DNA from 3 places in the Streptomyces sp. PsTaAH-124 genome. Region 1 is predicted to be linked to each of the others. Evidence: riboswitches for the same ligand, from Rfam matches in the RefSeq annotation. Region 1 holds a riboswitch; each other region holds the start of a gene.
The links. Region 1 has a riboswitch for thiamine pyrophosphate ahead of B086_RS0111745 (purine-cytosine permease family protein). Riboswitches for the same ligand answer to the same signal wherever they lie in the genome.
Positions count from the first base shown of each region.

Region 2: linked by a shared signal. The riboswitch ahead of B086_RS0118840 (thiamine ABC transporter substrate-binding protein) and the one ahead of B086_RS0111745 (purine-cytosine permease family protein) in region 1 are both predicted to bind thiamine pyrophosphate.
Region 3: linked by a shared signal. The riboswitch ahead of thiO (glycine oxidase ThiO) and the one ahead of B086_RS0111745 (purine-cytosine permease family protein) in region 1 are both predicted to bind thiamine pyrophosphate.

Region 1 covers NZ_KB892164.1:209,872-217,381, forward strand. The annotation lists gene B086_RS0111725 (hypothetical protein) at 179-1,435, shown strand; gene B086_RS0111735 (LLM class flavin-dependent oxidoreductase) at 1,974-3,131, shown strand; gene B086_RS0111740 (hypothetical protein) at 3,155-3,718, opposite strand; gene B086_RS0111745 (purine-cytosine permease family protein) at 3,848-5,251, opposite strand; TPP riboswitch at 5,241-5,336, opposite strand; gene B086_RS0111750 (DUF2891 domain-containing protein) at 5,412-6,431, opposite strand; gene pcp (pyroglutamyl-peptidase I) at 6,431-7,081, opposite strand; gene B086_RS0111760 (DUF979 domain-containing protein) at 7,145-7,510, opposite strand, start outside.
Region 2 covers NZ_KB892171.1:97,411-104,920, forward strand. The annotation lists gene B086_RS0118820 (GntR family transcriptional regulator) at 103-885, shown strand; gene B086_RS0118825 (GNAT family N-acetyltransferase) at 882-1,400, shown strand; gene rlmN (23S rRNA (adenine(2503)-C(2))-methyltransferase RlmN) at 3,549-4,655, shown strand; TPP riboswitch at 4,714-4,819, shown strand; gene B086_RS0118840 (thiamine ABC transporter substrate-binding protein) at 4,909-5,979, shown strand; gene B086_RS0118845 (ABC transporter permease) at 6,051-7,510, shown strand, end outside.
Region 3 covers NZ_KB892169.1:141,713-149,222, reverse strand. The annotation lists gene B086_RS0116140 (hypothetical protein) at 1-412, opposite strand, end outside; gene metF (methylenetetrahydrofolate reductase [NAD(P)H]) at 469-1,392, opposite strand; gene thiE (thiamine phosphate synthase) at 1,550-2,209, opposite strand; gene B086_RS0116125 (Rv2175c family DNA-binding protein) at 2,441-2,806, opposite strand; gene B086_RS0116120 (FAD-dependent oxidoreductase) at 3,072-4,340, opposite strand; TPP riboswitch at 4,490-4,601, shown strand; gene thiO (glycine oxidase ThiO) at 4,599-5,762, shown strand; gene thiS (sulfur carrier protein ThiS) at 5,795-5,995, shown strand; gene B086_RS0116105 (thiazole synthase) at 5,999-6,793, shown strand; gene pknB (Stk1 family PASTA domain-containing Ser/Thr kinase) at 6,904-7,510, shown strand, end outside.

The sequences.
Region 1 (7,510 bases):
CGGATCCCCGCGTCCCCGCGTCCCGAGGCGCGGGACGGCCATGTCCGCCTGGCGGACGCCCTCTTGCCGGGGCCGTGCCGCGCGCTCAGGATGATTCCCTACTTATCCGATAGGAAAAATGGAGAATGGTGGGGGTCGCCGTGAGCACACCCGTTGCGCGTCCGTCCGGGGTACGACGATGAGCGGGGCCGCGGAGGCCGGCGCCGCCGGTGGCACCGACGACGCGGCCGGGGGGACCGGGATCTGGCAGCGGGTCGCCCAGGACCTCGCCGACGACCTCGCGGTGGACGCGATCGACCGCGACCGGGCGGGGAAGCCGCCCTACGACGAGGTGGCCCGGCTGCGCGACTCCGGCCTCACCGCCGCCCTCGTACCGCCGGGCGCGCGGGGCGCGGGCACCGGGTGGCGGGACGCCTGCGACATCGTCCGCCGGATCGCGGTCGCCGACGGCTCGATGGGTGAACTCCTCGGCCGCCACTACGTGCTGTCCTGGACCGCCCGCTTCCTCGCCGAGCCGGGGCGCGCGGCCGACCTGGAGTCCCGTGCCGCGCACGAGCAGTGGCTGCTGGCGGGCGGCACCGGACCGGACGGCACGGACGAGACCCGGCACCCCGGCGACCCGGGCGCCGGCCTGACCCTGACCCGGACCGGTGACGGCTACCGCCTCAACGGCCGGCGGGCCCTGCCCACCGCCGTGGACACGGCCGACCGGCTCGTCCTGGACGCGGTCCGCGTGTCAGGCGGCGACGCCCTCGTCGTCCTGGTGGACCCGCACCACCCCGGGGCCGGCCGCACCCCTGTGACCGACCGGCTGGGCCAGCGGCTCACCGGCGCGGGCACGGTGGTCTTCGAGGACGTCCCGGTCGGCCCGTCCGACGTCATCGGGGCCGCCGCGCACGACGAGGACGCGGTGGCTCCCTCGGCCACCCTCGCCCCGCTGGCCCTGCGGCTCATGCTCGCCCAGGTCGTCCTCGGCGTGGCCGAGGGCGCGCTCGCCGAGGCGCGCGACCTGGCCCGTGCCGCCTCCCACGCCCGGCCCGTGAACGGAACGGGGCTCTGTCCCGACCTGCCCCCGGGCGCGGACGCCGACGTGCTGTTCGCCTTCGGGGAACTGGCGCTGGCCGTGCACAGCGCCTCGGCGGTCGTCGACCGCGCCACGGCCGCCATGGCACGGAGCCTGGACGCCGGACCGGAGCTGGACACCGAGCGGCGCGCGGACACCGCCGCCCTCGTCGCCGCCGCCGAGACCGTCACGGCGCGGTCGGCCCTGCACGCCGGGGAAGGGGTCCTGGAGCTGGCGGACGCCGAGGGGCTCGACCGGTTCTGGCGCAACATCCGGGTGCTCACCGGACGCGGCCCCGCCGCCCCCCTCCTGCGCTCCCTCGGCGACCACTTCCTGCACGGCGCGCGGGCCTCTGCGGCCCCCTGGAGCTAAGCCCCCGGCCCGCCGGGCCCCGCCACCACCCGCCCCGGCCGACCGCCCCGCCGACGGCCCGTCAGCCGCCCCGCCGACGGCCCGTCGGGCGACCCGTCAGCCGGCCCGTCGGGAAGGGTCCGGCATCCGGTCACCTGTTGACGCGCGGCGCGATCTCTTGCTCAATGGAGGGCATGACGGCCCGGCAGCAGCGCTTGACCACGCGCGACCACATCGACTTCGGTCGGGTGTGGTCCGCGGCGTGTCGCGCCTGACCCGGCAAGGGCCCGCCCGACCGGCCCGCCCCGCTGCCTCCGGGTGACCCCACCGCGGACCGAGCGGCTTCCGCGCACGTCCGCGGTCCCCGGCGCTTCCTCTGCGCAGCGCACCTGTCCGTACCCGACGCCCGGATCCGCACCCGGCGCCCGAAGCCGTCGCATCGTCCCGCTCCGCTTCCCCGCCGCGCTGAACCGGCGGCGCGGCGAGCCGACGCCGCCACGCCCGCGCGCCCACCGCCACCCCGGCTTCTCCCCGGCCCAGCAGACGAAAGGCCCCTCGCATGCCCGTGGAATTCCTCGGCATCGCCGCCACCAACGACGGCTCCGAGACCACCCCGCGCTCCGGCGCCGCCTTCGACAAGGACCACACGCTCCGCCTCGCCCGAGCGCACGAGGAGTACGGCTGGGACCGGGTGCTGTTCGCCTACGGCTCCGGATCCCCGGACCCCGCGCCGGCCGCCGCGTACGTGGCGAGCCGGACCGAGCGGCTGGGGATCCTGCTCGCCCACCGGCCCAACGTCTCCTATCCCACCTTCGCCGCGAAGACCTTCGCCACCCTGGACCAGATCAGCGACGGCCGGCTGACCGTCCACTTCATCACCGGCGGCAGCGACCACGAGCAGCGCCGCGAGGGCGACACCCTGACCAAGGACGAGCGCTACGCCCGCACCCGCGAGTACATCGGCGTCGTCAAGAAGATCTGGACCACCCGCGAACCCTTCGACCACGAGGGCGAGCACTACCGCTTCCACGACTTCGTCAGCGATGTCTTCCCCGTCCAGCAGCCGCGTCCCGGCGTCTCGTTCGGGGGCTCGTCGCCCGCCGCGTACGCCGCGGGCGGCGCCGAGGCCGACATCTACTGCCTGTGGGGCGAGCCGCTGGCCCGGACCGCCGAGCAGATCGAGTCCGTGCGCGCCGCCGCGCGGGCGGCGGGCCGCACCGACCTCCCGCGCATCCAGGCCGCCTTCCGCCCGATCATCGCCCCGACCGAGGAACTGGCGTGGGAGAAGGCCCACCGCACGGTCGGCGCCATCCGGGAGCGGCGGGCCGCCGGTGCGGTACGGCACCACCGGGGCGACGCGCCGCAGAACACCGGCTCCCAGCGGCTGCTCGACATCGCCGCGCAGGGCGAGCGCTACGATCGCGCGCTGTGGACCCCCACCGCCGCCGCGACCGGCGGTGCGGGCAACTCCAACGCCCTGGTCGGCACCCCGGAGACGGTCGCCCGCGCGCTGCTGGACTACTACGACCTCGGCGTCGACATCCTCTCCGCCCGGGGGTACGACCTGCTGGACGACGCGATCGACTTCGGCCGGTACGTGATCCCGCTCGTCCGCGAGGAGGTCGCCAGGCGCGACGCCGAACGCGCGGCCACGGCCGCCGCCGACGCGGCCGGGCAGGGTTCCCGGGTGCTGGCGCAGGCGGGTGAACGGGCGTGAGACACAGGCGACCTGAGCGGCCGTCAGGTGTGTGCGCCGCCCGCGAGCGCGACCCTGGCGATCTCGACGGCGGTGGCGTCCGACGCCATGGAGCACAGCACCTGCCCGCCGACGTGCTGGAACCGTATGCGCTGGACGGTCATGCGGTTGCCGCCCTGGCCGACCGTCGTGGTCTCGGCGCGCTCCACCACGCGGATGTCCCGCCAGGGGTGCGCGACGGCCTCGTCCCTGCCGGTGAGGACGAGGCCGCCGTCGAAGGCATGCATGCGGGGCAGGCGGCCGTCGCGGTGCCTCTCGTGGCGCAGGGCCGCGAGGGGCAGCGCGACGGCGAGGGCCAGGAAGGCGGCGCCGAGCGCGGTGACCGCCGTGCCGTGGGAACCGGCGGTCAGGCCGATCCCCGGCGCCAGCAGGACGACTCCCGCCCCGAAGCCCGCGCAGCCGACGTCCCCGCCGCCGAGCGCACGGGTGGCGCGGTGCGCGCCGAACCCGTGCCGCTCCGCGACCCGGGCCGCATGCTCGGTCGCGGCAACCGCCCCGGACCGCGCGGCCCGCGCCCCCGTGGCGTTCCCCGCCTTCTCGTGCGCCACCCGGCCCACCGCCTTCCCCTGCGGCCCCGCCCGGCCCGTCCGCGGGACACCTCGCTGCGGTGAGCATGCCCAACTACGGGTTGGCGCGCACGGTTTCGGCGAGATCGGTGCTCTCGGCGGCCGGTGCCGTCAGCGCCGCAGCCGCAGCCCCCGCAGCGGCGCGTAGACGAGCAGCGCGGCCACGAACGCCACCGGATAGGCGAGGTCGGCGCCGTGCAGCGCCTCGGCGGCCGGACCCAGGTAGAGGCCGGTGTTCATGAAGGGCACCGCGGCGGCGAAGGCGACGGCGAACGCCGTCAGCGCGGGCCACCACGGCTGCGGGCGGGCCGTCTCCTCGGCCAGGTCGACCGGGCGGCCGCCGCGGGCCCGTGCGCGGGCGGCCCAGTCGACGATGACGACGGCGCAGAACCCGGGGATCCAGTACCCGACGAAGAGCAGGACGTTCTGGAAGCGGGCGGTGGTGTCGGCGGCGTGCATCCAGAGCACCAGCGGGAAGCCGAGGACCGCGGCGAACGCGGCGGCCACCGGGCGTGGCAGGCGCACCCCCATCGTCTGGAGGGCCAGCGAGCCGCTGTAGTCGTTCATGGCGTTGCTGCACAGGGCCGCCAGGGCGACCGCGAGCAGCCCGAACGCGCCGAGGGCGCCGCCGCCGAGGAGCCGGTCGACGCCCCGGGCGGTCTGGTCGGTGAACTGGGCGGCACCCCACAGGCCGAGCGCCTGCACCGCGACGAACGACAGGCCGATGCCGAGCAGGGTGCACCAGAACATGCGCGGACGGGAGGCCGTCCGGGGCAGATAGCGGCTGAAGTCGCTGGCGTAGGGGGCCCAGGACAGGGCGAGGCTCAGCGCGACGGTGCAGGTCAGGACGAACGCCCCGGCCCGGTCGGCGCCGTGCGCGGTGGCGCTCGCGCCGGTGTGGCCGCCGTCGGCGAGCTTGACGGCGACGACGGTGAAGGCCGCGGCGAGCCCGAACGTCATGACCGTCTGGAGGCGGTGGATCGCCTCGTAGCCGAGCACGCCCAGCGCGCCCTGTCCCGCCATCATCACCAGCACCCCGGCCCAGAACGGCCAGCCGCAGAGCTGGGCCAGCGCGTCCCCGCCGAACAGGCCGATCAGGGCGTCCCAGGCGATGGAGGACAGCCATTGCAGCGCGCCCGGCACCGTGACGGCCCGGCCGAAGGCGAGGCGGGCCAGCGGCAGCTGCGCCGCACCGGTCCGGCTGCCCCAGGTGCCCAGGTAGGCGGTCGGCACCGCGCCCAGCAGGGTGCCGAGGACGACGGCGGCCAGCGCGGTCGGGAAGTCCAGGCCGAGCGTGATGCCGACCGTGCCGGTGAACACGCCGGTCATGGTCAGATTGGGGGCGAACCAGACGGTGAACAGCCGCGCGGGGCTGCCGTAGCGGGCGTCCTCGGGGACCGGGGCGATGCCCCGCGCCTCCATGCGCAGATCGCCCGGGGCCGTCGGCATCCGCCCGTCGAAGACGTGCCGGGGATCTCCGGGGGCCGCTTCACCGCGGGCATACGGCACTGACATGTGACATCCCTCCGCCAGTCCTAACTGGTTCAGGTTCGACGGGTGTGATCTCAGCCCCCGTGCGGGGGCACCCCGTGTCCAGGTACGCCGGTCAGGATAGCCCCGCCCTCCCCGGCGGCGTCGGGGAGGGCGGGGCAGGGCGGGGGAGGGGAGGGGCGGGTCAGCGGCCGGTGCCGGGCTCCGGGTCCAGGGCGAGGACGGCGAAGGTGGCCAGCCAGTGGTCGGTGGTGAAGTCGCCGCGCTCCACGGCGGGCAGGCCCGCCGCGAGATGGGCGTCGGCGGCCCCGGCGAGCCGGGCGCGGACCGGTCCGTCCGGCAGCGCCGCCGCCAGGGAGCGCAGCGCGGCGGCCCGGCTGAGGGCGAGGCCGAGCAGATGGCCGATCTGCGGATCGGTGTGGTCGGAGACCACGGGCACGTCCAGCGGCGGGCAGGGCGCCCCGGTGCCCAGGGCGGGCAGGAACCGGTCGAGCCAGGACGCGAACCGCTCCGGCTCCAGCACCCGGCGCACGGCGTCGGCCTCGGTCAGGGCGGGAGACAGGAAGTCCTGGCCGGAGGGCTCCCAGTGCGCGGGCGCGTCGTGGTCGTCGGCGAACCAGGCCAGCAGCCGGTCCCGCACGGCACGGTCGGTCGCGGGGGACAGCTCGCCCGAGTCGAGGGCGAGGCCGAGCGCGAAGGCGCTGTTGGGGTGGTTGCCGTGGCGTACGGGATAGGTGGCCTTGGGCAGCCAGTCGGCCAGCAGCCGGTCGACGGCGGCGACGCCCGGTGCCAGCGCCGCGGCCCAGCGGGCGCCCGGCTCGCCGCCGTGGGCGCGGCACTCGGCGGCGAGCGCGAGGAGCCAGGCCCAGCCGTAGGGCCGCTCGAAGGAGGGCCGGTCGAGCAGGTAGGCGGCCTCGGCGGCGATGTGCCCGGTGCTGAGGTGCCGGTCGAGCACGGCGGTGAACGGCGCGGTGCCGGGCAGCGCGGGGGTGCCGCCGTAGCGGCGCAGCAGCCGTACCAGCAGCCAGTGCATGTGGACGCTGGAGTGCCAGTCGTAGGCGCCGTAGAAGGCCGGATGGAGGGTGCTGGGCCGGGTGTCCTCGTCCGGGGCGGCCACCAGGTGGGCGGGGAAGTTGGGGTACTCGCGGGTGATGTTGGCCAGGGCGAGCCGGGCGAAGGGCGCCGCGTGGGAGGCGAGGGGCATCAGTGGGTGGCCCCCTCGGTGACGCGCAGGTCCTGTCCGGCGGGTGTGCTCGCGGCGGCGGCCAGCAGGGCGCGCAGCCCGCGGGCCACGGTGGCGGGCTCCAGGGCGGGCGCGGAGCCGTCGGTGACCTGCTCCGGCGCCCAGGGCACGTGCACGAAGCCGCCGCGCACCCCGGGGAACTCGGTGGCGAGCAGATGGCCGAGGCCGTAGGCGACGTGGTTGCAGACGAAGGTGCCCGCGGTGTTCGAGACGGCGGCCGGGACACCGGCGGCGCGCAGGGCGGCCACGCACGCCTTCACCGGGAGTGTGGAGAAGTAGGCGGCGGGGCCGCCGGGGATCACGGGCTCGTCGACGGGCTGGGCGCCGGCGTTGTCGGGGATGCGGGCGTCGTCGATGTTGACGGCGACGCGTTCGACGGTGACGGCGGGCCGGCCGCCCGCCTGGCCCAGGCACACGACGAGGTCGGGGGCGCTCGCCCGGACGGCGTCCCGCAGCGCGTCGAGGGCGGCACCGAAGACGCAGGGCAGCTCGGCGGCGGTGACGCCGAGGCCGGTGGGCGGTTCGGCGGCCAGCAGCGAGGCCGCCTGCCAGGACGGGTTCACCTGTTCGCCGCCGAACGGGGCGAAGCCGGTGACGAGCACACGGGTCATGGGGCTTCCTTGAGGAGGTACGAGGGCCAGGGGGCGGGACGGCGGGCGCGGCGGCCCGCGGGCTCAGAAGGCGAAGACCGCCATGATCACGATGCAGCAGCCCAGCAGCGGGATCGCCGTGGGTATCTGCGCCTTGATCGGCCCGTACTGGTCCTTCAGTTCGAGCAGGGTGGCCGGGACGATGTTGAAGTTGGCGGCCATCGGGGTGCACAGCGTTCCGGCGAAGCCCGCCAGCATGCCGATCGCGAGGACGGCGGCCTCGTTGCCGTGCATCTGCTGGATGAGGACGGGCCAGCCGATCGCCGCGGTCATCACCGGGAACGCGGCGAACGCGTTGCCCATGATCACGGTGAACAGGAACATGCCCAGGCAGTACGCCAGCACGGCGAGGTACTTCGAGTTGTCCGGCAGCACATCGTCCACGATCTT
Region 2 (7,510 bases), on a different contig from region 1:
CGCACCCAACTGGCTTGAGCCACATACTGGCTTAAGCCAGTTGAGCATGGGCGACCAACCTGGGTCAAGCGTCTGGCTTGAGCCAGTTGCTAAGGTGGTCGCATGACCCCGTCCGGCGCCCCGGCTCAACAGCCGCCCAGCAGGCGCATTGCAGAAGATCTACGCCGCCAGATCGAGACTGGAGAACTCCGCAGCGGCGCCAAACTGCCCTCTGAACGAGCGCTCGCCGAGAAGTACGGAGCAGCGCGCAACACGGCACGCGAGGCAGTCCGACTACTCGCGGAACAAGGTCTCGTCACCGCCAAACACGGCAGCGGCGTGTTCGTCCGAACGCCCCAGCGGCTGTTTCGCTTCGGCAGTGATCGCTACTCGCTGAAGAACCGGGAAACGGGGCTGACCCCCTTCCGTCTGGAGGCGAAGCGCCAGGGCAAGGTCGCAAGGATCGCGGTGCCGTCGATCATGCGAGAGAAGCCGCCGGCCGACGTCGCCGAGCGCCTGCGCGTACCGGCGGACGAGGAGAGCGTCGTACACCGCGAGAACCACTACTTCGCCGATGACGAGCCGGTACAAATCGTGTCGACGTACCTGCGATGGGACGAAGCCCAGGGGACCCTTCTCATGCAACGTAAGACCGGTAAGGACGGCATCTACGGACGGCTCGAAGACCTCGGACACGTCATGACGAGCATCCGTGACGAGATCAGCGCTCGAATGCCAACCCCGAAGGAGGCCGCAGTCTTGGGCCTGCTGCCTGGAGTGCCAGTTCTGGAAGTGCTACACACCAGCCTCGACCAGCATGGCATTCCCTTCGAGGTGTCCCGGTACGTCCACCGTGCCGACCAGACCGGATTGCTCTATGAACTCCCCGTCGAGCAGGAGATGTGACCTTGGAGCCCGTGATCATTCGCCCATTTGCTGATGATGACCTGGTCGGCACCGCAGCGGCGCTTGTTGAGGTCCACCATACGGACGGCTACCCGGTGGAGGGAGTTGAGGATCCGGGGGCTTGGATCAAGTCAGACGTTGTTCTCGCCTCGTGGGTTGCAGAGAGTAACGGCAGAATCGTGGGGCACGTGGCGGTGATGAAACCCCAGGGGGAAGCCGCCGTGAACCTGTGGATCAAGCAGAGCGGCGACAGTGAGGACCGCGTGGGGGTGCTGGCCCGGCTGTTTGTGGTTCAGCCCGCCAGGAAGCAAGCCGCCGGCCGACGCCTCATGGATTCCGCAGTCGCCTACGCTCGCGCTCATGGACTTCGCCTCGTACTCGATGTCATGACGAAGGATGCAGCCGCCATCCACCTCTACGAGCGACTCGGCTGGCGGAAGATCGGCGAGACCCTGCACCCCTTCGGCAACGGCAAGACCAGTCCGGCCGTCTGCTACGTTGCCCCAACCAACTGAGCAGCGCTGTTACAGATTTCTCTACCTCATCAAGCCGGCTGCGCTCCGCTCCGCCGGGCGCGCTCCCGGCTCCGCCGCAGGCGCCGCTCCTGCCTTCGGCCCGCTCCGCCCGCGCTGCGCCGACGCGCGCCCACAGGGGCAAGCCGGGTTGGGAGTCGATCACCGTGGAGAGCGGCCACCGGCCACAGCCAGCCTCCGGCGGGGGCGCTCAGGCTCCGAGATGGCGGGGGCGCCGTTCGCGGGTGCCAGCGAGTCAGTGGCGTGCGCGGGGTGCTCCCATCCCGCCTGCCATCGACCCAGGCGGAGCCGAGCAGACGCGGCCCATGGCGTCCAGGTCGTTCGTACAGTGGCGCGCTCCACCTGGACGCCATGAACCACGCCCGCTCCACGGTGTGTGGGCCGACGGCAGACGGGATGGGAGCTGGGGGCGGTTGAGGTACGTGGGCTTCTGTTCCGGCCGTCACTGGGTCGGGTGACAAGGAATGCTCTTCGCCTGTGAAGAAAGGGGGGCCGAGTCGCAATCGCTTGAGGTCACGTCGTACGCTGACCGTGTGTCTACCGCTGTTCGTTCGGATGAGGCGGGGCTGGCCCTCTGGACAGAGGCGCCGCGATCGGTTCCAATAGCACTTCCTCCGGACGGCTTGGTGCACGGCCGTAAGAGCAAAGGGAGAGGGGTGCAAGGCCAGTGGCCCTACACCCCTCAAGGGAAAAACTGACGCTAGATGGCGGCAACCATCAAGCGTCTCGGCTAGGCAGTACGCGCCCGGCTGAGCGTCCGGTAGGCGCACTCGCCCTTACGGCCGATGCACGGCGGAAATGTGGCCCCCGCGTCGTGCGTCGTTGTCACTCCGTACTGGTCCGTGTAGTCGCCGTTCGCCGGGACTCGCTGACCGGTCTTCCACTCTCCGTTCGGGCCGATCGGCCCGTGCCTTCGCGTCATGCGAAGGTCTCCTCTCTGTGAGTTGACTTATGAGCGTCGTTGACCTGAGTGCACGGAGGGCCGCGTCCCAAGCCGACAACGGCTCCGCTACCTGTCCGTGCGGCAGTGGCTGGTTCGAATTGCGAGTGCCGAACAGCTCGCAGCAGGGAGCCGTGTGCCTTCGCCAGGACGGCACCATTTCCGGATATGCGGGCCGACCTCACTGCATGGAGTGCGGAGCTGTGTGGGTGCCCCGGTAGCGGGACCGGACGGAGCCACTTAATGGTCCTCGCCCCCTTGGCGAAGTGGGGCCTGATCATCGGTGGGGCCGTCAGTCGGTGTCACGTCCGCTCGTAGGACCCACGAGCGGTCGGGCATACGGCCCACAAGCCCTACCTTCAGGGCCCGCTGGAAGATCATGTTGATGGCGGATTTTGGCGCCTTCCAGTCCGGGTTGACCCATCCCCGGTTCTGCCACTCTTCGGTGATCTCGGACATCCGCATCGGACGGCCGGCGTCTGTCAGGAGTTGTACGGCCCGTCGCACCGAGGCGGTTACCGCCCCCTCCGCTACGTGGCCCCGGCTGCGCTTGGCGCGGGGTTCGCTTGAACCGGCGCCGACGGAGTCGATTACACGTCCCGCGTCTCCTGGCTCAAAGATCTGCTTGAGTCCGTACACGACGGACCGCAGGTTGCGCACGCGCTCCTGTACCTCACGGAGTTCAGCCTCCGCCTCCAGGAGTTGCCGCTGCGCCACCCCCAATGCGTCCCGAAGTGCTTGGTCCTCTGCCATGATCCCGAAGGTTAGCACATCTGAACGCGACGAACGCGTGGCAATTTCTGAACGCGCAACGTGGGGCTCAGCCAAGGATTGCCTAACTTGGGCACCTCTTGACCTTGGAATGTAGCCAATCAAAGCCGCATAGCGTAGCAATCCGGGCAAATCTTTTGGACTAGCCGCATCGAACAAACGCCCCATGAGTCAACGTGAAGCTCGAAGTTCGTTGAAAGCTGTAGCTAAGCGTTCGAATTGCTGTTGATCATTGGTGTAAGACGGTTGCTTGGTGTGACGCCGTACTGTGCGAGCCGCGCACGAGGGACGGACGATCGCCGGGGCCGTCTGTGGGCCGTCCGAGGTGGATCGGCGACGACAGATGGCGACCGCCAGTGACAGGCGTCCAGGCCGTGACCCGCAGGTCACCCAAGTCGATCTGCGACACTGGTACCACCATGCCCAAGCCCGGAGAACTCACTTTCGTCGCGCCGCGCGGAGCCCAGAAGCCGCCGCGGCATCTTGCCGATCTCTCGCCCGCCGAGCGCAAGGAGGCTGTGGCCGCGATCGGTGAGAAGCCGTTCCGTGCCAAGCAGCTCTCGCAGCACTACTTCGCGCGGTACGCGCACGACCCCGAGCAGTGGACGGACATCCCGGCCGGCTCGCGGGAGAAGCTGCGCGAGGCGCTGCTGCCGGAGCTGATGACGGTCGTACGGCATCTGTCGACCGACGAGGGGACGACGCGCAAGACGCTGTGGCGGATGTTCGACGGGACGCTCGTCGAGTCGGTGCTGATGCGCTACCCGGACCGGGTGACCATGTGCATCAGCTCGCAGGCCGGGTGCGGGATGAACTGCCCGTTCTGCGCGACCGGGCAGGCCGGACTCGACCGCAATCTGTCGACCGCCGAGATCGTGCACCAGATCGTGGACGGCATGCGCGCGCTGCGCGACGGCGAGGTGCCGGGCGGACCGGCGCGGCTGTCCAACATCGTGTTCATGGGCATGGGCGAGCCGCTGGCCAACTACAAGCGGGTGATCGGCGCCATCCGTGCCCTGACCGACCCGGAGCCGGACGGGGTCGGGCTGTCGCAGCGCGGCATCACCGTGTCCACGGTCGGCCTGGTCCCGGCGATCAACCGGTTCACCGACGAGGGCCTCAAGTGCCGGCTCGCGATCTCCCTGCACGCCCCCGACGACGAGCTGCGCGACACCCTCGTGCCGGTCAACACGCGGTGGAAGGTGCGGGAGGTGCTGGACGCCGGGTTCGAGTACACCGCCCGGTCCGGGCGGCGGTTGTCCATCGAGTACGCGCTGATCCGGGACATCAACGACCAGGCGTGGCGCGGCGACCGGCTCGGCCGCCTCCTCCGGGGCAAGCCGGTGCACGTCAACCTCATCCCGCTCAACCCGACGCCGGGCTCCCAGTGGACCGCCTCGCGGCCCGAGGACGAGAAGGCGTTCGTCGAGGCGATCGCCGCGCACGGAGTGCCGGTGACGGTCCGGGACACCCGCGGCCAGGAGATCGACGGGGCGTGCGGACAGCTGGCCGCCACGGAGCGGTAGCCGAGCGGTGGCCCAGCGACAGCCGGGCGGTAGTCTGAGGGCCGTACAACACATCTTCATATTCCGACAGGGGAGCGCCACAGCGCTGAGAGTGCGGCACCGGCCGCAGACCCTCTGAACCTCGCCCAGGTCATTCTGGGTAGGAAGTTCGGTCATCACTCGAGCTGTTGCGCCCTGCCCGGCGTCCCGCGTCCCGCGCGGTCACCGGGCAGGGCCGCGTCTCTTCCTGGCCACCATCCAGGAGGAAAATCCAGTGCACCACAAGACGTTCGCCGCCGCGGCGGCCGGCCTCGGCCTCGTCGCCCTCTCCGCGTGCGGGTCCTCCGGGGGCGAGGCGGACAACTCCACGACCGTGACCGTGGTCAGCCACGACTCGTGGGCCGCGTCCAAGAGTGTCGTCGCGGACTTCGAGAAGCGCTCCGGATACAAGGTCCGCATCCTCAAGGACGGCGACGCCGGACAGGCCGTCAACAAGGCCATCCTCACCAAGGACAACCCGCAGGGCGACGTCTTCTTCGGCGTCGACAACACGCTGCTCTCCCGCGCCCTCGACAACGGCCTCTTCCAGCCGTACGAGGCGAAGGACTCCGGCACGGTCGACCGGCGCTACCGCGTCGACCAGGCCAAGCACCGCGTCACGCCCGTCGACACCGGCGACATCTGCGTCAACTACGACAAGAAGTACTTCGCCGACCACAAGCTGGCCCCGCCCGCCTCCTTCGACGACCTCCTGAAGCCGCAGTACAGGAACCTCCTGGTCACCGAGAACGCGGCGACCTCCTCGCCCGGCCTCGGCTTCCTGCTCGGCACCGCCGCCCAGTACGGCGAGAAGGGCTGGCAGGACTACTGGAAGAAGCTGAAGGACAACGGCGTCAAGGTCGTCGACGGCTGGGAGCAGGCGTACAACCAGGAGTTCTCCGGCTCCGCGGGCGGCCGGAAGGCCAAGGGCGACCGGCCGCTCGCCGTCTCCTACGCCTCCTCGCCGCCCGCCGAGGTCATCTATGCCGACCCCAGGCCGAAGACCGCGCCGACCGGCGTCGTGGACGCCACCTGCTTCCGGCAGGTCGAGTACGCCGGGCTGCTCAGCAACGCCGGGAACACCAAGGGCGGCAAGGCGTTCCTCGACTTCCTGCTCAGCAAGGAGTTCCAGCAGGACATGCCGCTGAACATGTTCGTCTACCCGGTGCGCGCGGGCGCCGCCGTGCCCGCCGACTTCACGGCGTACGGCCCGCAGGCCAAGGACCCCCGGACCATGGCCCCCGACCGCATCGCCGCCAACCGCGACCAGTGGGTCAAGACGTGGTCCTCCCTCGTAGTGAAGTAGCCCCCGCGGCAGGCCCCGCCGCGGGGGACCGGGCGCGGCGCCGCCGGGCGAACGCGGCGCGGCTCGGCCTGATGGCCGCGCCCGTCGCGTTCTTCGCGCTGTTCTTCGCCTACCCGGTGGCCGCGATCGTCCGGCGCGGCCTGTACTCCGGCGGCGCCTGGCAGTGGGGCCCGTTCGGCGAGGTGCTGGGCCGGGCCGACATCCGGCACGTGCTGTGGTTCACCACCTGGCAGGCGCTGGCCTCCACCGCGCTCACCCTGCTGATCGCCCTGCCCGGCGCCTATGTGTTCGCCCGCTACGACTTCCCGGGACGGAATGTACTGCGGGCCGTGGTCACCGTGCCGTTCGTGCTGCCCACGGTCGTCGTCGGCACCGCCTTCCTCGCCCTCGTCGGACGCGGCGGCCTCCTCGACGACCTGTGGGGGGTGCGCCTGGACACCACCGTGTGGGCGATCCTCCTCGCCCATGTCTTCTTCAACTACGCCGTCGTCGTACGGACCGTGGGCGGCCTGTGGGCCCAGCTCGACCCGCGGCAGGAGGAGGCCGCGCGGATGCTCGGCGCCTCGCCGCTGACGGCCTGGCGCAAGGTCACCCTGCCCGCCCTGGCACCCGCCGTCGCCGCCGCCGCGCTGATGGTCTTCCTGTTCACCTTCACCTCCTTCGGCGTGGTGCAGATCCTCGGCGGCCCCGGCTTCTCCACCCTCGAAGTGGAGATCTACCGGCAGACCTCGCAGATGTTCGACCTGTCCACGGCCGCCGTCCTCACCCTCGTGCAGTTCGCCGCCGTGGGCGCGATCCTCGCCGTGCACGCCTGGACCGTACGGCGCCGGGAGAGCGCGCTGCGGCTGGTGGACGCCGCCCGCACCGCCCGCCGCCCGCGCGGCGCCGGACAGTGGACGCTGCTGGCCGCCGTCCTCGCGAGCATCGCGCTGCTCGTGCTGCTGCCGCTCGCCGTGCTGGTGCAGCGCTCGCTCACCGCACCCGGCTTCGGCTACTACCGCGCGCTGACCGACCCGGACGGCGGCACCTTCCTGGTCGCGCCGCTCCACGCGGTCGGCGCCTCCCTGTCCTACGCCGCCGCCGCGACCGCCATCGCCGTCGCCGTCGGCTCCCTCGCCGCCGCCGCGCTCACCCGGCGGGACGCCGGACGCCTCGTCCGCGGCTTCGACGCACTGCTGATGGTGCCGCTCGGCGTGTCGGCGGTGACCGTGGGCTTCGGTTTCCTGATCGCCCTGGACAAGCCCCCGCTGGACCTCAGGCAGTCCTGGATCCTGGTCCCGCTCGCACAGGCCCTGGTCGGCGTGCCCTTCGTCGTACGGACCATGCTGCCGGTGCTGCGCGCGGTCGACGTACGGCTGCGTGAGGCGGCGGCCGTGCTCGGGGCGTCGCCGTGGCGGGTGTGGCGCGAGGTGGACCTCCCGCTGGTGCGGCGGGCACTGCTGATCGCCGCCGGGTTCGCCTTCGCGGTCTCCCTCGGGGAGTTCGGGGCGACCGTGTTCATCGCCCGTCCCGACAACCCGACCCTGCCGGT
Region 3 (7,510 bases), on a different contig from region 1:
AACCGTCGGGTCCGGGCCCGTCGTGCACGGAGGCCGGGTCATCGGCGCCGAACGCCTCACCGGGTCCGTCGACGGCGGCCTCCGGACCGGAGTTCTCCGGGGCCGCGTCCTTGCGGCCGCCCCTGCCCCGGCGGCGCTTGGTGCCCTCCGCGCCGCCGGGCTGCCGCACCGCCCAGCCCGCGACGAAGCCGCGGCGGAAGGACAGCGTCACATAGGTCTGCCCGGTCGCGAAGGCGATCGCCCCCAGGGCGATGACCAGGACGGACGGCATGAGCACACCGAGCACCACGCAGAGGAAGCCGCCGAAGGCGAGCAGCCGCCAGCGCAGCCGCGCCTTGTACTGCAACAGCACTTCGCCGAGCAGCCACAGTGCGACGCCGCCGAACGCGATGTAGAGGACCGCCCAGCCCATGTACGCCCCTCTCCCAGTGGCCGTTCCGCAGTGTGTCGCACACGGATGCGACCGGTCTAGGCCCGCGGTGAGCGGTGCGGGCCCAGATTCTCGTGGATCTCCAGCGTCGCCGTGGAGTTGTTGAGCGTGATGAAGTGCAGTCCGGGCACTCCTTCGGCCAGCAGCCGCGCGCAGAACTCCGTGGCGAACTCGATGCCAATGGAGCGTACAGCGGCCGGATCGTCCTGCGCCGCGAGGATGCGCTCTTTCAGGGCGCCGGGGAAGACGGCGTTGGTGAGCGACGGGATCCGCGCGAGCGTCTTCACACTGGCGATGGGCATGATCTCGGGGATGATCGGGGTCTCGCAGCCGGCCGCCGCGACCCGGTCGCGCAGCCGCAGATAGTCCTCCGGGTCGAAGAACATCTGGGTGACGGCGTAGTCGGCGCCGGCCCGGCACTTGTCGACGAAGTGGCGGACGTCGGTGTCCCGGTCGGCGGAGCGCGGGTGCATCGCGGGGAAGGCCGCGACACCGACGCAGAAGTCACCGGAGGTCTTGATCAGCTCGACGAGTTCGGCGGCGTAGCGCAGACCGCGGGGGTGGGGCACCCACTCGCCCATCGGGTCGCCGGGCGGGTCGCCGCGCAGGGCCAGCATGTTGCGGATCCCGGCGTCGGCGTACTGCCCGATGATGTTGCGCAGGTCGGCCACGGAGTGGTCGACGGCGGTGAGGTGGGCGATCGGGGTGAGCGTGGTGTCCGAGGCGATGGCCTCGGTCGCCTTGACCGTGCCCGCGCGGGTGGAGCCGCCCGCGCCGTAGGTCACCGAGACGAAGTCGGGCGCCACGGCCTCGACCCGGCGCAGCGCGTTCCACAGGTTCCGCTCGCCCTTCGGGGTTTTCGGGGCGTAGAACTCGAAGGAGTACGTCGTCTTACCGGTCGCGAGCATGTCGCGGACCGTGCGGGCGTGGTCCGACCTGGTGGATGCGGTGCCGAGGGCCATACCCGCAGGTTAGCCAGGGTGCGGCGGCCACCCAACCGAACGATGGCTTTTTGCCCGATTTGCCGAATTGTTGTCCACTCCTTGGACACTTTCTGTCCACGGACGCGCCGGGCCGGTCCGCGGCGGGGCTGAGACCGCGGCCGGGGCAGGGCCGGGGTCAGACCGTCTCGCGCAGCCGCTTCGCGAACTCCGCCGCCGCGGCGCCGGGGTCAGCGGCCGCGGTGATCGCCCGGACCACGACGACACGCCGGGCGCCCGCCTCCAGCACCTGGTCCAGATTGCCCAGGTCGATGCCGCCGATGGCGAACCAGGGGCGGTCGGTGCCCAGGGAGGCGGTGTACCGGACCAGGTCGAGGCCGGGCGCGTGGCGGCCGGGCTTGGTGGGGGTGGGCCAGCAGGGGCCGGTGCAGAAGTAGTCCACGCCGTCCTGGACGGCGGCAGCGGCGGCCTCGGACTCGGCGTGCGTGGAGCGGCCGATCAGGATGTCGTCGCCGAGGACGGCGCGGGCCGCCGGGACCGGCAGGTCGCCCTGGCCCAGGTGCAGCACGTCGGCGCGGGCCGCGTGGGCGACGTCCGCGCGGTCGTTGACCGCGAGCAGTCTGCCGTGGCGGGCGCAGGCGTCGGCGAACACCTCCAGGTGCTCCAGCTCCTCCCCGGCCTCCATGCCCTTGTCGCGCAGCTGCACGATGTCGACCCCGCCCGCGAGGACCGCGTCCAGGAACTCGGGCAGGTCGCCCCGGTCCCTGCGGGCGTCCGTGCACAGATACAGGCGCGCGTCGGCCAGACGGGCGCGGGCGGCGGCTGCGGTGTCGGACATGCGTGGAGTCCCCCTGCGATCGGATCAGTCGTGCGTGGTCGTGCGTGTCGTGCGTGCTGCGGGGCTGCGGGGCTGCGGGGCGTGCGTACCGCGCGTAGTTCCTACGCCGTATGCGTACGTGTGCGTGCATGGTGGCGTTCCGGTCGCCGTGCGGGCCGGAGGCGAGGCGTGGGGCGCGCGCGGCGCGCACGCCCCGCACGGCTCGGTGGGCCGGTCGTCCCGGCCGCGGACTCAGACGGCCAGCGCCTGGGCGCGGCGCTTCACCTCCGTGCCACGGTTCTCGCTGAGGGCCTGCGCGGGGGTGCCGGGCAGGCTGGGGTCGGGAGTGAAGAGCCACTCGATCATCTCTTCGGCCGTGAAGCCGTCGTCCCGCAGCAGGGTCAGGGTCCCGGTCAGGCCCTTGACGACCTTGTCCCCGTCGATGAAGGCGGCGGGGACGTGCAGCGCGCGGTTCTCACCCCGGCGTACGGCGATGAGCTGGCCCTCCTTCACCAGCTGCCGCACACGCGTCACCTCGACGCCGAGCATCTCGGCGATATCGGGGAGGGTGAGCCAGGCGGGGACGAGCCCATCGGTCTTCGCGTCAATCTCGGTCACGGAACCAAGCGTGCCATCTGCCACTGACACGCGGAAGCCGACCCCGTCCACCCGGGCGGCGCGGCGGCGCCGCGCCCCGGGACCTCTCCTAGGGCCTGTCGTCAAATTCCCGCCTGCCCCGCGACGCCATGCACGCACTCTCGCCGCACCGGGACCCGACCCGAGTACGTCCAGTACGCAGGCCAGGACCCGGCACGCCGAGAGCACGCACCTGACGCCGCGAAGCCCGCCCTCCGGGCGGACGACGGGAATTTGACGACAGGCCCTAGGCGACGGCCGTCTTCAGCGGCCGCGCCGGGTCCGCCAGCAGCTCGGGGTCCATCGGCGCGCCCCCCTCGATCAGCCGTCTGCCCTGGGCGAGATCCCGCGGCCGGCCGACCGCCAACAGGGCGACCAGCCGCCCCTGGCGCAGCCAGCAGACCGTCCACGCCGGGCCGGACGGCTCGCCGCGCCAGACCATGGCGTCGGCCGCCGTGTGGTGCCCGGCGTACTGCACGAACCGGCCGAACTGCTCGGACCAGAAGTACGGCACCGGGTCGTAGGCCGCGGGGGTCAGGCCGATCACGTCGGCGGCGACGGTGCGCGGCCCCTGGAGCGCGTTGTCCCAGTGGTGGACCAGCAGGCGTTCGCCGTAGCGGCGCGAGGGGAAGGAGGCGCAGTCGCCGACCGCGTACACGTCCGGCGCGCCGGTGCGCAGACGGTCGTCGGCGAGCACTTCGCCCCACTCGCCCAGGGCGATGCCGGAACCGGCCAGCCAGCCGGTGGCGGGGCGGGCGCCGATACCGACGACCACGGCGCCCGCGGGCAGCCGCTCGCCGTCGTCGAGGACGACCGCGCCGGGCTCGACGGCCGCCACGCGCGCGTGGGTGCGCAGTACGGCGCCGCTGTCGGCGTACCAGGCGGTCATCGGCGCGGCCACCTCGGCGGGCAGGACGCCCGCCAGCGGCCGGCCCGCGGCCTCCACGACCGTCACGGCGCAGCCCGCCTCGCGCGCGGCGGTGGCGAACTCGGCGCCGATCCAGCCGGCGCCGACCACCACGACGTCCCGCTGCCCGGCGAGGACCGGGCGCAGCCGTTCGGCGTCGTCCAGGGTGCGCAGCAGGTGCACACCGGGGACGTCCTCGGTGCCGGGCAGCCGCACCGGTTCGGCGCCGGTGGCCAGGACGAGCACGTCGTACGGGACGGGCCCCTCGGAGGTGTCGAGCACATGGGCGTCGGTGCGTACGGCCAGGGCCGCGCAGCCCAGGCGCAGCTCGACGCCGAGGGCCTCGAAGTCGACGTCGAAGGCGGAGCCCTCGGCCTTGCCGAGCAGGACGGCCTTGGACAGCGGCGGCCGGTCGTAGGGCTGGTGGGGTTCGGCGCCGATCAGGGTGACCGTGCCGGTGAAGCCCTGTTCGCGCAGGGCGACCGCGGTCTGCACGCCGGCCATGCCCGCGCCGACGACGACCACGCGCCGCGGCTGCGGCGCGCCCTGCCGGGTCCGCCCGTGCTCCTGCTCCTGCGCCTGTCCCGGTTCCGGTGTCTGCTCGCTCACCCGATCACCATAGTCACCTGACAAGGCGTCAGGCAGGGGGCCGGTCCGGGCGCGGGTGCCGGTCCGGTCCGGGCCCCGGTCCGCGGGGAGGCGGCGCACCGGAGGCTCCCTTACAGGGGCGCTGCTCGTGGGGCTAGGCTGGCGACCGTACAAGCACTCGCGGGAGCCCGGACGCACCGGGCTGAGAGGGAGGCTGGCGGCCTCCGACCGTACGAACCTGATCCGGGTCATGCCGGCGAAGGGAGGGGCTGGACGCCCATGTCGTCGCCACGTACGTCAGACGTCCTCGTCGTCGGGGGCGGAATCATCGGGCTCGTGACCGCCTGGCGGGCGGCCCTGCGCGGGCTGTCCACGGCCGTGGTGGACCCCGAGCCGGGCGGCGGGGCCGCGCAGGTGGCGGCCGGGATGCTGGCCGCCGTCACGGAGCTGCACTACGGCGAGGAGACGCTGCTCGGCCTGAACCTGGCCTCGGCCCGCCGCTATCCGGACTTCGCGGCCGAGCTGACCGAGGCCACCGGGCACGACCTCGGCTACCGCCGCTGCGGCACGCTGGCCGTCGCGCTGGACGCCGACGACCGCGCCCACCTGCGGGACCTGCACGCCCTGCAACTGCGCTGCGGGCTGGAGGCGGAGTGGCTGTCCGGGCGGGACTGCCGCCGGCTGGAGCCGATGCTCGCACCGGGTGTGCGCGGCGGCCTGCGGGTGGACGGCGACCACCAGATCGATCCGCGCCGCCTGTCCGCCGCCCTGGTGGCCGCCTGCGAGCACGCCGGGGTGGTCTTCCACCGCGACCGGGCCGAGCGGCTCACCCTCGCCCGGGACCGGGCCGCGGGCTGCGTCCTGCGCGACGGCACGGCGCTCGCCGCCGAGCAGGTGGTGCTGGCCGCCGGCAGCCTCAGCGGACGCCTGGCGGGGGTCCCGGACGAGGTGCTGCCGCCGGTGCGCCCGGTCAAGGGGCAGGTGCTGCGGCTGACCGTGCCGAAGCGGTACGCGCCGTTCCTGAGCCGTACCGTGCGCGCCGTGGTGCGCGGCGGCCACGTCTACCTGGTGCCGCGTCTGAACGGCGAGCTGGTCGTCGGTGCCACCAGCGAGGAGCTGGGCTGGGACACGACGGTGACCGCGGGCGGCGTCTACGAGCTGCTGCGCGACGCGCACGAGCTGGTGCCCGGGATCACCGAGCTGCCGCTGACCGAGACCCGCGCCGGGCTGCGTCCCGGTTCCCCGGACAACGCCCCGCTGCTCGGCCCGACCGGTCTGGACGGGCTGCTGCTGGCCACCGGGCACCATCGCAACGGTGTGCTGCTCACCCCGGTCACCGGCGACGTCATGGCGCACGTCCTGACCACCGGCGCGCTGCCGGACGAGGCCCGTCCCTTCACCCCGCGGCGGTTCGCCGCCTCCCGCACGGAGCAGCCCGTATGAACACCTCCGCACCCCTGCCCCCGTCCCCGCTCCTGTCCGTCTCCGTCAACGGCGAGCCGCGCGAGATCGCGCCCGGCACGGCCCTGGACGCAGTCGTGCGCGCCGTGACCGCAGCGCCCTCCGGGGTGGCCGCCGCCGTCAACGAGACCGTCGTCCCGCGCGCGCAGTGGCCCGCCACCGCGCTGTCCGAGGGCGACCGCGTCGAGATCCTCACCGCTGTCCAAGGAGGCTGACCCATGGCCGACGACCCCTTCCTCCTGGGAGGCACGTCCTACACCTCCCGGCTGATCATGGGCACCGGCGGTGCGCCCAGCCTGGACGTGCTGGAACGGTCCCTGGTGGCCTCCGGCACCGAGCTGACCACGGTCGCGATGCGCCGGGTGGACCCCTCCTCGCACGGTTCCGTGCTGTCCGTGCTGGACCGGCTCGGCATCCGGGTGCTGCCCAACACGGCGGGCTGCTTCACGGCGGGCGAGGCGGTGCTGACCGCCCGGCTGGCCCGCGAGGCGCTCGGCACCGACCTGGTCAAGCTGGAGGTCATCGCCGACGAGCGCACCCTGCTGCCGGACCCGATCGAGCTGCTGGACGCGGCGGAGACGCTGGTCGACGACGGCTTCACGGTGCTGCCGTACACCAACGACGACCCGGTGCTCGCCCGCAGGCTCCAGGACGTGGGCTGTGCCGCGGTCATGCCGCTGGGCTCGCCGATCGGCTCCGGCCTCGGCATCCGCAATCCGCACAACTTCGAGCTGATCGTGGAGCACGCGCGCGTGCCGGTGATCCTGGACGCGGGCGCCGGTACGGCCTCCGACGTGGCGCTGGCCATGGAGCTGGGGTGCGACGCCGTGATGCTCGCCTCGGCGGTGACGCGGGCGCAGGAGCCCGCGGTGATGGCGGAGGCGATGCGGCACGCGGTGACGGCCGGGCGGCTGGCCCGGCTGGCGGGCCGCATCCCCAAGCGCCACTTCGCGCGGGCGTCGTCCCCGGAGCAGGGCCTGGCCGACCTGGACCCGGAACGGCCCGCGTTCTAGGCCCGTCACAGGCCCCGCGCGCGTGGGAAGCGTCACAGCTCGGTCGCAGTCCCGCCGCCGGGGCCCGCGGGGCGGTGAGCGTGTCGGTGGCGGCTCGTAGACTCACGTGCGTGGATACGACCCTTCAGGACCCTCTCGTCGGGCAGGTGCTCGACGGCCGCTATCGCGTCGACGCGCGGATCGCCGTCGGCGGGATGGCCACGGTCTACCGGGCCCTGGACACCCGCCTGGACCGCGTCCTCGCGCTCAAGGTGATGCACCCGGCGCTCGCGGTCGACGGTTCCTTCGTGGAGCGGTTCATCCGGGAGGCCAAGTCGGTGGCCCGCCTGGACCACCCGAACGTGGTGCAGGTCTTCGACCAGGGCACCGACGGGTCGTACGTCTACCTGGCCATGGAGTACGTCGCCGGGTGCACGCTGCGCGACGTGCTGCGCGAGCGTGGGGCGCTCCAGCCGCGGGCCGCGCTGGACATCCTGGAGCCGGTGCTCGCGGCGCTCGGCGCGGCGCACCGCGCCGGGTTCGTGCACCGCGACATGAAGCCGGAGAACGTGCTGATAGGGGACGACGGCCGGGTCAAGGTCGCCGACTTCGGGCTGGTCCGCGCGGTGGACTCGGTCACCAGCACCACCGGCGCCGTCCTCGGCACCGTCTCCTACCTGGCCCCCGAGCAGATAGAGCAGGGCACCGCCGACACCCGGGTCGACGTGTACGCGTGCG